Regions from separate parts of the Massilia niabensis genome, predicted to be linked through region 1. Evidence: predicted binding sites of a transcription regulator. Region 1 holds the regulator's gene; each other region holds the start of a gene.
What was found. Region 1 encodes LexA, which represses DNA repair genes until DNA is damaged. Its sites were predicted from a motif close to ACTGTATNNNNATACAGT; they were not measured.
Positions count from the first base shown of each region.

Region 2: the regulator LexA is predicted to act here: its motif matches at 2,093-2,110, upstream of imuA (translesion DNA synthesis-associated protein ImuA).
Region 3: the regulator LexA is predicted to act here: its motif matches at 1,269-1,286, upstream of ACFPN5_RS04025 (VRR-NUC domain-containing protein).

Region 1 covers NZ_JBHSMU010000015.1:1,015,415-1,019,359, forward strand. Annotated here, with positions in the region: gene ACFPN5_RS18955 (cystathionine gamma-synthase family protein) at 7-1,248, shown strand; gene ACFPN5_RS18960 (tetratricopeptide repeat protein) at 1,275-2,015, shown strand; gene lexA (transcriptional repressor LexA) at 2,103-2,744, opposite strand; gene rpsF (30S ribosomal protein S6) at 2,987-3,382, shown strand; gene priB (primosomal replication protein N) at 3,416-3,709, shown strand; gene rpsR (30S ribosomal protein S18) at 3,747-3,945, shown strand, end outside.
Region 2 covers NZ_JBHSMU010000015.1:859,734-863,678, forward strand. Annotated here, with positions in the region: gene ACFPN5_RS18280 (putative Na+/H+ antiporter) at 1-140, opposite strand, end outside; gene ACFPN5_RS18285 (serine hydrolase domain-containing protein) at 212-1,402, opposite strand; gene ACFPN5_RS18290 (hypothetical protein) at 1,497-1,910, opposite strand; gene imuA (translesion DNA synthesis-associated protein ImuA) at 2,144-2,851, shown strand; gene ACFPN5_RS18300 (Y-family DNA polymerase) at 2,781-3,945, shown strand, end outside.
Region 3 covers NZ_JBHSMU010000004.1:303,342-307,286, forward strand. Annotated here, with positions in the region: gene ACFPN5_RS04015 (M15 family metallopeptidase) at 1-130, opposite strand, end outside; gene ACFPN5_RS04020 (hypothetical protein) at 362-1,198, shown strand; gene ACFPN5_RS04025 (VRR-NUC domain-containing protein) at 1,300-2,958, shown strand; gene ACFPN5_RS04030 (ATP-dependent DNA helicase) at 2,940-3,945, shown strand, end outside.

The DNA.
Region 1 (3,945 bases):
CTACCCATGAGCGAACAGAGAAACTACGGTTTCACCACCACCATCCTGCACAACGACCGCCGCAAGGCGATCGAGCAGGGCTCGCTGCACAAGCCGATCCACACTTCGGTGGCCTTCGGCTACGGCGACGCGCGCCAGCTCGCCTCCGTGTTCCAGGGCAAGGAACCGGGCTTCCGTTACGGCCGCCAGGGCAACCCGACGGTCGCGGCGCTGGAAGACAAGATCACGAAGATGGAAGACGGCGTTGCCAGCCTGTGCTTCGGCACCGGCATGGCCGCCATCGGCGCGCTGTTCCAGGCGCTGCTGCGCGAAGGCGATCATATCGTGTCGTCCTCCTTCCTGTTCGGAAACACCAACAGCCTGTGGCAGACGGCGGCGGGGCAGGGCGTCGCGGTCGACATGGTGGACGCCACCGACGTTACCGCGGTTGCGGCCGCGCTGCGCCCGGAAACGCGTCTCGTGTTCGTCGAGACGGTCGCCAACCCGCGCACCCAGGTCGCCGACCTGGCGCGCATCGGCCAGCTGTGCCGCGAGCGCGGCATCCTGTACGTGGTCGACAACACCATGACCACGCCCTGGCTGTTCCGCCCGAAGGCGGTGGGCGCCGGCCTGGTCGTGAACTCGCTCACCAAATCGATCGGCGGGCACGGCATTGCGCTCGGTGGCGCCCTGACCGATACCGGCCTGTTCGACTGGAGCGCCTTCCCGAACATCGCCGACAACTTCCGCAAGCAGCCGTCCCAGGCCCAGGGCATGGCGCAACTGCGGGCGAAAGCGCTGCGCGACTTCGGCGCGGCGCTCGGCCCGGAAGCGGCGCACCACATCGCCGTCGGCGCCGAGACACTGGCGCTGCGCATGGAGCGCACCTGTGCGAACGCGCTGGCGCTGGCGACCATGCTCGAAGCCGATGAGCGCGTCGCGGCCGTCCATTACCCGGGACTGGCATCCCATCCGCAGCACGGCATCACCCGCGAATTGTTCAAGGCAGGCGGCTCGCTGCTGAGTTTTGAGCTCAACGATGGGATAGACTGCTTCGATTACCTGAACCGCCTGAAGCTGGCGATTCCGGCCAGTAACCTCGGCGACACCCGCACCCTCGTCATTCCGGTGGCGCACACGATCTTCTTCGAGATGGGTGCCGAGCGCCGCGCCAGCATGGGCATCGCCGAGTCGCTGATCCGGGTATCGGTCGGCATCGAGGATACGGACGATTTGCTGGAAGACTTCCGGGCGGCCCTGTCTTCCTGAGCAGGCGTTTTGAATAACGGGGACCCATGAAAAAGAACACGAAGGTGCTGTACGGCGTGCTGCTTGGCCTGCTGCTGGCAGGTAGCGTCCACGCAGGCGAACTCGAAGACGCGAAGGCGCTGTTCGAGCAGAAGAAGTATCCGGAAGCGCTCAAGCTGTACACGAAGCTGGCTAATGCCGGCAACCCCGAGGCCCAGCAACACCTGGGCCAGATGTACTGGTACGGCGAGGCCGGCGCGGTCGACGAGGCGAAGGCGCAGCTGTGGTTCCAGAAGGCTGCAGGCAAGGGCAACAAGGTAGCGGCCGCATCGCTCGACATCATGAAGCAGCGCGGCGAGCGCCGCGCGGAAATCGACCACTGGGTCAGCCGCTACGACGGGGCCGACCTGAAGTCGGGCAAATTCCATTGCCCGGCCCCGCGGATTCCCGCGATCTCGAAGCAGACCGCAGAGATCGAACGCGTGTCGAACGCCATCGCCAAATGGCAGGACTGCTATAACGGCTTCGTGAACAACCTGAACGCCGTGTCGCCCCTGAGCGAGCGCATTCCTGCCGACATCGCCAAGCTCATGAACGCATCCGAGCTGGAGCGCGCCAAGAAGCACCTGGCGCAGGTGCAGGAAAACATCTCGCAAGAGGCGAAGGTGGGCGCGAAGCTGGTGCTGGCCGACGTCGGCGTCTGGCGCAGCGCGACCGAGGCGTATGTCGGCGAGCACAATGCAATCATCCAGAAGATGCCAAAGGACGATTCGGTGCGTACCAAGTAAGGTTGTCCTCTCCTTGACGCGACACATGCAAAAAAAGCCGCATCGGCGGCCTTTTTCATTCCTGCCTAGTGGCACCTGAGTCGCAACTCAGTGCCAGCTGCGCATCAGTCCTACCGCCAGTCCCTCGAGCGCGAACTCGTCGCCCGGTTCCACGCGAATGACCTTGAAGTCCGGATTTTCCGGCAGCAGCTCGATCAGTTCGCCCGTCTTGCGGTAGCGCTTGACGGTCACGTCTTCGCCGATGCGGGCGACGACAATTTGCCCGTTCTTGGCGCTGTCGATCTTCTTCACGGCGAGGAAGTCGCCGTCCATGATGCCGGCGTCGCGCATCGACCAGCCGCGTACTTTCAGCAGGAAGTCGGGACGGGCGCCGAACATGGCCGGGTCGACGTTGTAGGTGGCCTCGACGTGTTCCTGCGCCAGGATCGGCGAGCCGGCGGCGACGCGGCCGACCAGCGGCAGCGACATGAGGAGGGCTGCCGGAACGTGGGGCACCGGCGCGGGTGCATGTACCGACGTACCAATCAAGCGGATGCCGCGCGAGGTGCCGGAGACGATTTCAATGGCGCCTTTGCGGGCGAGAGCCTGCAGGTGTTCCTCGGCGGCGTTGGCCGACTTGAAGCCCAATTCCTTGGCGATCTCGGCGCGCGTGGGCGGGAAGCCGGTGTTGTCGATCGCTTCCTTGATCAGGTCAAGGATCTGTTGTTGCCTTGCAGTGAGCTTGAGCATGGATCTGCCACGGGTTAATGATTCAGACTGTATTTTTGTACAGTATTTCGGCGAATGCAAGGGAAATCGCCAAAATTTAACGATTTCCCGTCAGGAGCCTGTGGCGCCGGGGCGACGCCCCGGCCAAGGCCATGGGTCATTGTGTTGCCGCCCCAATCGCGCTATAATTGCCGGCTTTCCCTTCCCACACTCGTCTTGACGCCGAGGTGGGCATTTGTTTAAACGTCCTTAAGGAGTGTTGCATGCGTCATTATGAAATCGTTTTTATCGTCCACCCGGACCAAAGCGAGCAAGTCCCGGCGATGATCGAGCGTTACAAGGCCAGCGTCAGCGCACGCGGCGGTAACATCCATCGCGTCGAAGACTGGGGCCGTCGCCAGATGGCTTACTCGATCCAGAAGCTGCCGAAGGCACACTACATCTGCATGAACATCGAGTGCGACAACGAGACCCTGGTCGAGCTGGAAACCGCATTCAAGTTCAATGATGCCGTGCTGCGTCACCTGACCGTGAAAATGAAGAAGGCTGAAACCGCTCCGTCGCCAATGATGAAGTCGGTCCAGCGCGAAGACGCAGCCAAGAGCCACCGCTCGGAAGCCCCGGCTGCTGCTGCAGCCCCGGCCCCAGCTGCTGCTTGATTTTCTTTCGCCAGGAATCCTGAACAGCTTGAAGTGAACCAGTTAGAAGTCGTCGCTACCATCGCTGAACGCGACGTACTGCGCTACACCCCCGCCGGCGTGCCGGTCGTTTCGGCAATCCTGATGCACAGTTCGCAGCAGGTCGAGGCAGGTGTCTCGAGACTGGTCGAGTTCGAAATCACCGCGTTCGCCGCGGGAGAAATTTCGGGCCGCTTCGCCAGCGCCGAGTTGGGCGCCGCGCACCAGTTCACGGGATTTTTGGCCAGGAAGAATCGCAACAGCAAAGCCCTGGTGTTTCACATCATTGATTTCAGTGCCGCCGCTTAAGAATTAGCGGCCCACCTTTTAGATACAGGAGCCTCAAATGGCATTCGGTAAAAAGTTCGACAAAAACAAAGCAAAGCTCAAAGAGAAGCGCAAACAGCAAAACCCGCTGTTCAAGCGTAAGAAGTTCTGCCGCTTCACCGCTGCAAACGTGGAACAGGTCGACTACAAAGACGTCGACACCCTGAAGGACTTCGTCCAGGAAAACGGCAAGATCATGCCGGCACGCCTGACCGGCA
Region 2 (3,945 bases), 160 kb from region 1:
GCCTCGACTTCGCCCAGCAGGTGGAACAGGCCGGAATGGCGGGGGTAACGGTGCGCCAGGATCTCGAAACCCTTGGCCGAGAAGGTGTGGACGAGCGCGCAGGCGAACAGGATGGCACCGACCAGCTGGATCGTGGTCATGCGGGAGTTCCGGGGCAGGGTGAAGACAGAACGGTCATTGTCAGGCGGCTAATGAATAAAGCGTCATTATTTCACTTTTCGAGACCGGCGTTGGCGCCGTATTCCCAGGTCCACGGCATGCCGGTTTCCCCCAGCACGCGTTTTACGATGCCGGGAAAGAGCGCCTCGGCCCGGACATCGTTGGCGAGCAGGACGACGCAGCGGCGCTTTTTCTCGAGGCAGACCAGCATGTTCCCGGTGGTGTCGTTGTGCCCGCCTTTGAAAAATCCTGCGCCCTGCGGACCCGAAAACGTGATGAGGCCCAGGCCTGCGGCCAAGCCGGGATGCCGGCGCGCCGGCGGCAACTCGGGTTGGAAAGTCGGGAATTGCGTCGCTGTCGTGATCGGCAATTGCGCACGCAGCATCTCGGCACGCGAGGCTGGATGGAGGCCCTCGCCGCGCATGAAACCCGCCGCGAACAGGGCCATATCGTTGATCGTCGTATCCATGGAGCCGGCGGCACGCACCCGGCTGCGCTCGTCGTGGGCCTCCGGCTTGCCCTCGGCATTCCAGCCGTCCGCCAGGTTGGCGGCAAAATCCGGCCGCCATGTCATGCTGGTGTTTTTCATCCCGAAACGTTCGAACACCCGGCGCTGCATCTCGGCGCCAACCTGCATTCCCAATGCCCGCTCGAGCACGAATTGCAGCAGGATGAGTCCCTCGCCGGAATAGGCATAGCGGGAACCCGGATCGAAATGAAAGCGCAGCTTCCCGTCGGGCTCGACGAAAGCGAAATTGGCAAAGCCCGGCGAATGCGTGAGCAGTATCCTGGGGGTCAGCTTGCGCCACCGCTCGTCGCCGGCCAGATGCTGCCAGGGACCGTAGCCGGCTTCGTTCGCGTATTCCGGCAGGGGTTTCGGCAAATGCTGCGCAATGGACCCGTCAAGGCCCAGCTTGCGCTCTTCCACCAATTGCATGACCGTATAGGCGAACACCATCTTGGTCAGCGAAGCGCCATACATGACCGTATCGGTTGTCAGTGGCTGGCGGGCCGCATTACGCACCCCCCAGCTTGCCGTATAAGCGACTTTGCCCTCGTCGATGACCGCCAGGGCCAGACCCTGGACCTGGGCGTTTGCCATCGCTTCGCGTACATGGCGGTCGAGCGGCGGGGGGATCGACGCCGGCTCGCTGCCCCATGCCGCCGCATGGAGGAGGAAGCCGCAGGCGGCGATGAGCAGGGCAGGGCGCATTGTGATTCTCCGGGTACTCAGGATGGCCATTGGAACGGTCGAGGGGTATCGCCAGTGATGGGATGCCCGGCAGGTGGTGGTAGCAGACCTATCGGAAGCGTTCGCTTACGATCCGGAGCGGGACTTAATCCACTTCCGCTTCGCTTGACGTAATCTTTATGCCTGCGCCGAGGAGCGTGGCAACGATAGCATCTCCCAGGCGCCGAACTTCAGCATTGTGAGACACACCTTTGAACCGTTGTCTTATTGAGATATGAGGCCGAATGAAGACGGACCACTGAATTGGCATCCCGCGATACCCGTCACCTTCATCAGCCATGCTGGAACAACCGATAGTCAATTCTGCCTCTGCTGGACTCACATACTCGATCAACCAGCCCCAGTCTTCCCCGAGTGGATAGCTCGTGACAATGTCCTGTTTGACAAGCATCCTGGCGAGCCAAAAAGCGAGCTCGAAGCCATACACGCCGGGATTGCCCTGGCATTCCTCAGGAAGGGTGGGGAGAAATTCTGAAGACGTGAATTCAATGCGCCACATGGAAAGTTAGTTACCCTAACGTTAATAATGGCGGTATGCCAGTTTGTCGGTTTCCCCTCCGAGCGTGCGTCGCGGTTCAGTGTACGAGGAATGTTGTCCATGAGGCAAGCAGAGTTGTGCCAGGCCGTCTCAGGGCGTGTTTTCAAACTATCTACATCTTGCCAAAAGCTGAACGAACGAGTACTGTACATCCATCCAGTACTTTCGCATTGCCTTAGCATTGCGCCCCATTTATGTCTTGTTCAAATAACACTGCCGCGCCGGAAGACTTGCACCCTTCACTATGGCGCGCCTCGCAGCTGGCGCATGCCGGCACGCGCTGCGTCGACAGCGGGCATCCCGTCCTGTCGAAGCAGTTGCCCGGCGGCGGCTGGCCCACCGGGACCCTCATCGATTTATTGTTGCAGCAGCCCGGCATCGGAGAAATGCGCCTGCTGCGTCCGGCGCTGGCGGCCGCCGCCTCGCGCCGGATCGTGCTGCTGCAGCCGCCCCATCCGCCGCAGGCGCTGGCGCTGGCCGCCCTCGGCGTGCCGCCTTCACAGCTGATCTGGCTGCGGGCCGAGCGGGGGGCGGATGCGCTGTGGGCGGCCGAGCAGGTGCTGCGCAGCGGCAGTTGCGGGGCGCTGCTGTTCTGGGCCAGCCATGCGCGTGGCGAGAGCCTGCGCCGCCTGCACCTGGCGGCGCAATGCGGCGAGACCCTGTTCTTCATGATGCGTCCGCTCGCCAGCGCCCAGGATTCCTCGCCGGCGCCGCTGCGCCTGTCCCTGCGGCCTGCTTCCGGCGGGCTCGACATCGGTTTCGTCAAACGCCGGGGGCCGCAGCGCGATGCGCCGCTGTTCCTGCCACTCACTCCTCCTTTACTTCAACGCCATGCGCCTGTGGATCGGCCTGTACCTGCCCCAGTTACCGCTCGAGGTCTTCAGCCCGAACTGGTCAACTGACACGGGCTGCGTCGTGCTCGAGCACGAGCGCGTGCTGGCCGCGTCGCCCTTGGCTCGCGCCGCCGGCGTGCAGCTCGGCATGCGCCGCGGCGGGGTGTTGATGCTGATGCCCGAGGCACGCATCGTCGAGCGCTCGCCGGAGCGCGAGGCCGAGGCCCTGCATGCGGTGGCGATGGCGCTGCTGCAGTACACGCCGCAGGTCGCGCAGGCCGAGGAAGCAACCTTGTTGATCGACATCGGCGCCAGCCTGCGCCTGTTCGGCGGCATCCGGGCCCTGTGCCGGCGCGTGCGCGCGAGCCTGTGCGCGCTCGGGTTTTCCGGTTTTCTCAGCTGCGCGCCGACCGCGCGCGGCACCTGGATGCTGGCGCGGCGCCGCGCCGGGCGCGTGCTTACCATCGATTCGCTCACGCGCCGGCTCGACCGTTTACCCAGCACGCTGCCGCCGCCGGCACGCGCCTTTGCCACCTGGTTCGAGGGCATCGGCTGTGCCGACCTGGGCGCGCTGCGGCGCCTGCCGCGGCCCGGTTTGCAGCGGCGCTGCGGGCGCGCGCTCCTCGACATGCTCGATGCCGCCTATGGCATGGCGCCCGAACTCTTCGAATGGATCGAGGCGCCGACCAGCTTCCACGCGAAGATCGAACTGTTCGACCGCATCGAGAATGCCGAGAAATGCCTGATGGGCGCCCAGATGCTGGTGCAGCAGCTGACCGGCTGGCTGTGTGCGCGCCAGCTGGCAGTGGAGCGCATCACGCTCCTGCTCGAACACGAGCGGGGCAGGGTGGCGCGCCCGCCCACCGCGGTCGAGATCGCGCTGGGCGAGCCGACTTGGCGCGACGAGCACCTGGTGCGCCTGCTGCGCGAGCGCCTGGCCAAACTCGTGCTCGAGGCGCCGGTGATCGGCCTGGCGCTGGACGCGGCGCAATTGCAGCCGATGGCGCCGCCGAGCGAATCGCTGTTTCCCGAACCCGGCGGCAGCGAGGAAGACCGGGTGCGCATGCTCGAGCTGCTGGTCGCCCGCCTGGGCCCGGACAACGTGCTGCAGGCGCTGCCGCAAGCCGATTACCGGCCTGAGGTCGCCAACGCCTGGGTGCCGG
Region 3 (3,945 bases), on a different contig from region 1:
TCAGGGGCACGCCGATGGCGAGCACGATCCAGTGGCGGCGCAGTGTCTTGCGCGCGGCGCCGGCGAATTCGCGCAGGGTGCGCCCAGGCTGCCACGGCTGCCTGGCCACCCCGGGCCGTGGCGCCGTCATGCTTCGGTACCGGCTGCGCAGGCCGAACATCAAACCATTGATGCGCGCCCTTCCCGTAGGGAAACAAACCAGCCAGATCAGGCTGCAAGCGACGCAAAAATACAGAAGTGCGACAAAGATCAGCATGGCTTTTCCCAGATTGTTTCTAATCGAAGCAGAAACGTCCATCTTAGGAGGTATGCCGTGCGCCCTACAGACGAAAATCAAGCAGGCTCGACAAGACCAAACCTCATGTCGTCGCGCCGCGCTGTGGGAGAAGACAACATCCTCGCCATGCTCGAGCGAGATTCCGCACGGCGCACCGGCACGCGCGCATCGAACCTGCGGCTGGCCTGCTACGGCGCTGCCGCGGCCTTTGCCGGCATCCTGGTGGGCGGTGTGGCGTGGCTGGCCTACGACAACTACAAGACCGCCGAGCAGTTGCAAGCCGGGCACGATGCGCTGGTCGCCGTGCCGCCGGTGGTGGCCAGCGCCGAGGCGCTGCCGCAGGCTACCCCACCGATGCTGACGGCGCCCGCGCCTGCGCCCGTAGCCCCAGCCGTGGCCGAACCGCCGCGTGCCGCCGTGATTGTCGACGAGTCCGCGCCGCCAGCGGGCACTGCCGGCAGCGGCGTGCCGCCGCTGGTGATGCTGCCGCCAGAGGACGCCGCCCCGGCGCGCCCCGCGCAACCGGCGCCCCGCCCTGTGAAAGAAACGCCACGAGAAACGGAAAAAGTAACGGCAAAAAACACTGGGCAAACCGCGGGCAAGACCCCGCCCAAAGCACGCGCCACGCAAACCGCCGCCCGCGGAAGCGACAGGAAAGTCGACAAAAAGGCGAACAAGAGCGCAGACAAAGCGAAACGGGTGGCCGCACGCGCGGCAAAACCCGCGCCGCAGCGCAGCACCAACAAGCCGGCCGCCGACACGCCGCGCCAGCGCAAGGCCAGCCCGGCTCCGGCGCAGGTCGACAACGATGTCGCGCTGATCTCGGCCATCATTTCTCAATCCGAACGCCACCGCGGCGAGCGCGAGGCTCCCGCGGACTGCAAGGGCGCGAAATGCCCGCCGAAGCCGGCACAGCCCTGATGTGGGAAAAAACCACGGCGGCCAGCCCTGGCCGCTGAAACTGCTGGGAGTTCATTGTTCGTGGCGCTATACTGTACATAAGCACAGTAGCGCGTCACGAGATGAACAGGGTTCTGGAAAACGAGTTTTATTACCTGGACAACTTCCAGGCCGTCCTGGACTGGATCGGGCAGCGCTACCACGATTTGCTGACCGACGACGAACAGGCATTCATTAGGGCGTTTTCCGCGCTGCCGCAGCCCGCGCGCGCGCTGTTCGTGCGCATGGTCATGCGCAAGGGCGACCTCTTTCGCGCCAGCAAACTGAGTTACGCCGAAATCGGCTGCCCGGTCGAGGCAGCGCAGCAGCTGCTGCCCACCGGCTGGATCGAGCTTGATCCTGTCCTCTCCATCGACGAGCTGTTCGACTTGCTGTCCAAGCCCGAGATCGCCAGCGCTTTCGCCTCCACATTGCAGCAAAAGAGCGCGCGCAAGGCCGAGCAGCTCGAAGCCCTGCGTGCCAATTGTGCCGACTACGCCGACAGCCGCGCCTTTTCAAGTTGGTACCGCGACTGCGGCGACGTCGCGCTGCGCATCCTGGTCAAGCCCCTGTGCGACCGCCTGCGCCTGATCTTTTTCGGCAACCTGCACCAGGACTGGACCGAATTCGTGCTGGCCGACCTCGGCCTGTTCCGCTACGAGCAGGTGGAGTTCTCACCGGCTTCGCGGGGCTTTCGCCAGCGCTCCGACATCGACCATTACCTCGCCCTGCATCGCTGCCGCGAGCGCTTTGCCGCCGGCCTGGAAGCTGCCGACGAGGTGCTGCGCGACCTGCCGACCCACGCTTTCGAGAACGATTGGCTCGAGAGCCGGCGCGAGAAATTCCTGTTCCAGGTCGGCCAGCATTTCGAGAAGCAGAAGGACTGGCCCCGTGCGCACGAAGTGTATGCACGCTGCCGCTTCCCGGGTGCGCGCGGACGCGCGATCCGGGTGCTGGAAAAGGCCGAGCGCTTTGCGGACGCCTGGCGCTTGCTGGAAGAAGCGCAGCGCGCGCCGGAAAACGACGCCGAGCGCCAGCACTGCTCGCGCATCGGCCCGCGCCTGGCGCGCAAACTCGGGCACCCGAAGACCGCGAAAGGCAGCGTCGCAGCCATTGCCCAGTTCGCGGTAAGCCTGCCCCACCCCGGCGCCGATCCGTGGGTCGAAGGGGCCGTGCGCGACCACTTGGCGGTGCAAGACGCGCCCGTGTTCTACGTCGAGAACACGCTCGCGAATGCCCTGTTTGGGCTGTTGTGCTGGCGCGCGATCTTCGCCGCCATTCCAGGCGCCTTTTTCCATCCCTTCCATCGCGCGCCGGCCGACCTCTACAGCCTGGATTTTCATCGCCGCCGCGCCCGCGAATTCGACGACTGCCTGGCCCAGCTCGAGGACGGCCGCTACCGCGCCACCATCCTCGCCCACTTCCAGGAAAAAGCGGGCATCTCCGCGCCCTTCGTGTCCTGGGAATACCTCGAGCGTGACCTGCTCGAACTGGCCCTCGATTGCATCCCCGCCGCGCACCTGAAGCGCTGGTGCGAGCGCATCCTGGCCGACGTGAAAGAAAACCGCACCGGCTTCCCCGACCTGATCCAGTTCTGGCCGGCCGAGCGCCGCTACAACATGATCGAAGTAAAAGGCCCGGGCGACCGCCTGCAAGACAACCAGCTGCGCTGGATCGAGTACTGCGCGCAGCACGACATGCCGGTGTCGGTGTGCTACCTGCAATGGGAAGCAGTTCCTTGAGCGACGCCTTGAGCACGACGGGCTATGTCGTCGCGGTGCGCACCCTGTGCGAGTTCACGGCCAAGCAGGGCGACCTCGACCTGCGCTTCACGCCCTCCCCGACCGCCCAGGAAGGTATCGCCGGCCACGCCGTGGTACAAGGCAGGCGTGGCGACCGTTACCAGGCCGAGGTCTCGCTCTCCGGCGACTACGGCCCGCTGCACGTGCGCGGCCGCGCCGACGGCTATGACGCGGCCCACAACCTGCTCGAGGAGATCAAGACCTACCGCGGGCTGCTGTCCTCGATGCCGGATAACCACCGCCACCTGCACTGGGCGCAGGTGCGCGTCTACGGCCACCTGCTGTGCGCCCAGCTCGGGCTCGAGGAAGTCAACCTGGCCCTCGTGTATTACGAGATCGGCAGCGGTCATGAAACCACGCTGCGCGAGACCCGCAGCGCCGGCGAACTGCGCGCCATGTTCGAAGACCAGTGCCGGCGCTTCACCGCCTGGGCCGAAGCCGAGCTGCGCCACCGCGAGGCGCGCGACGCGGCCCTCGCCGCGCTGCGCTTCCCCCACCCAAGCTTCCGCCCGGGGCAGCGCCAGCTCGCGGAAAACGTCTTCAAGGCCAACGCCGCCGGGCGCTGCCTGCTGGCCCAGGCGCCGACCGGCATCGGCAAGACCGTCGGCAGCCTGTTCCCGGTCCTGAAAGCGGCGCCCGCGCAGCGCATCGACAAGGTGTTTTTCCTCGCCGCCAAAACACCGGGACGCCAGCTCGCGCTCGATGCGCTCAAAGCCATCCGCGCCGCCAGCCCGGCCCTGCCGCTGCGCGTGCTGGAACTGACCGCGCGCGACAAGGCCTGCGAGCATCCCGACAAAGCCTGCCAGGGCGAATCCTGCCCGCTGGCGAAGGGTTTCTACGACCGCCTGCCCGCCGCGCGCCAGGCGGCAGCCAACGTCCCGGTGCTGGACCGCGCCGCGCTGCGCGAGATCGGCCTGGCGCACGATG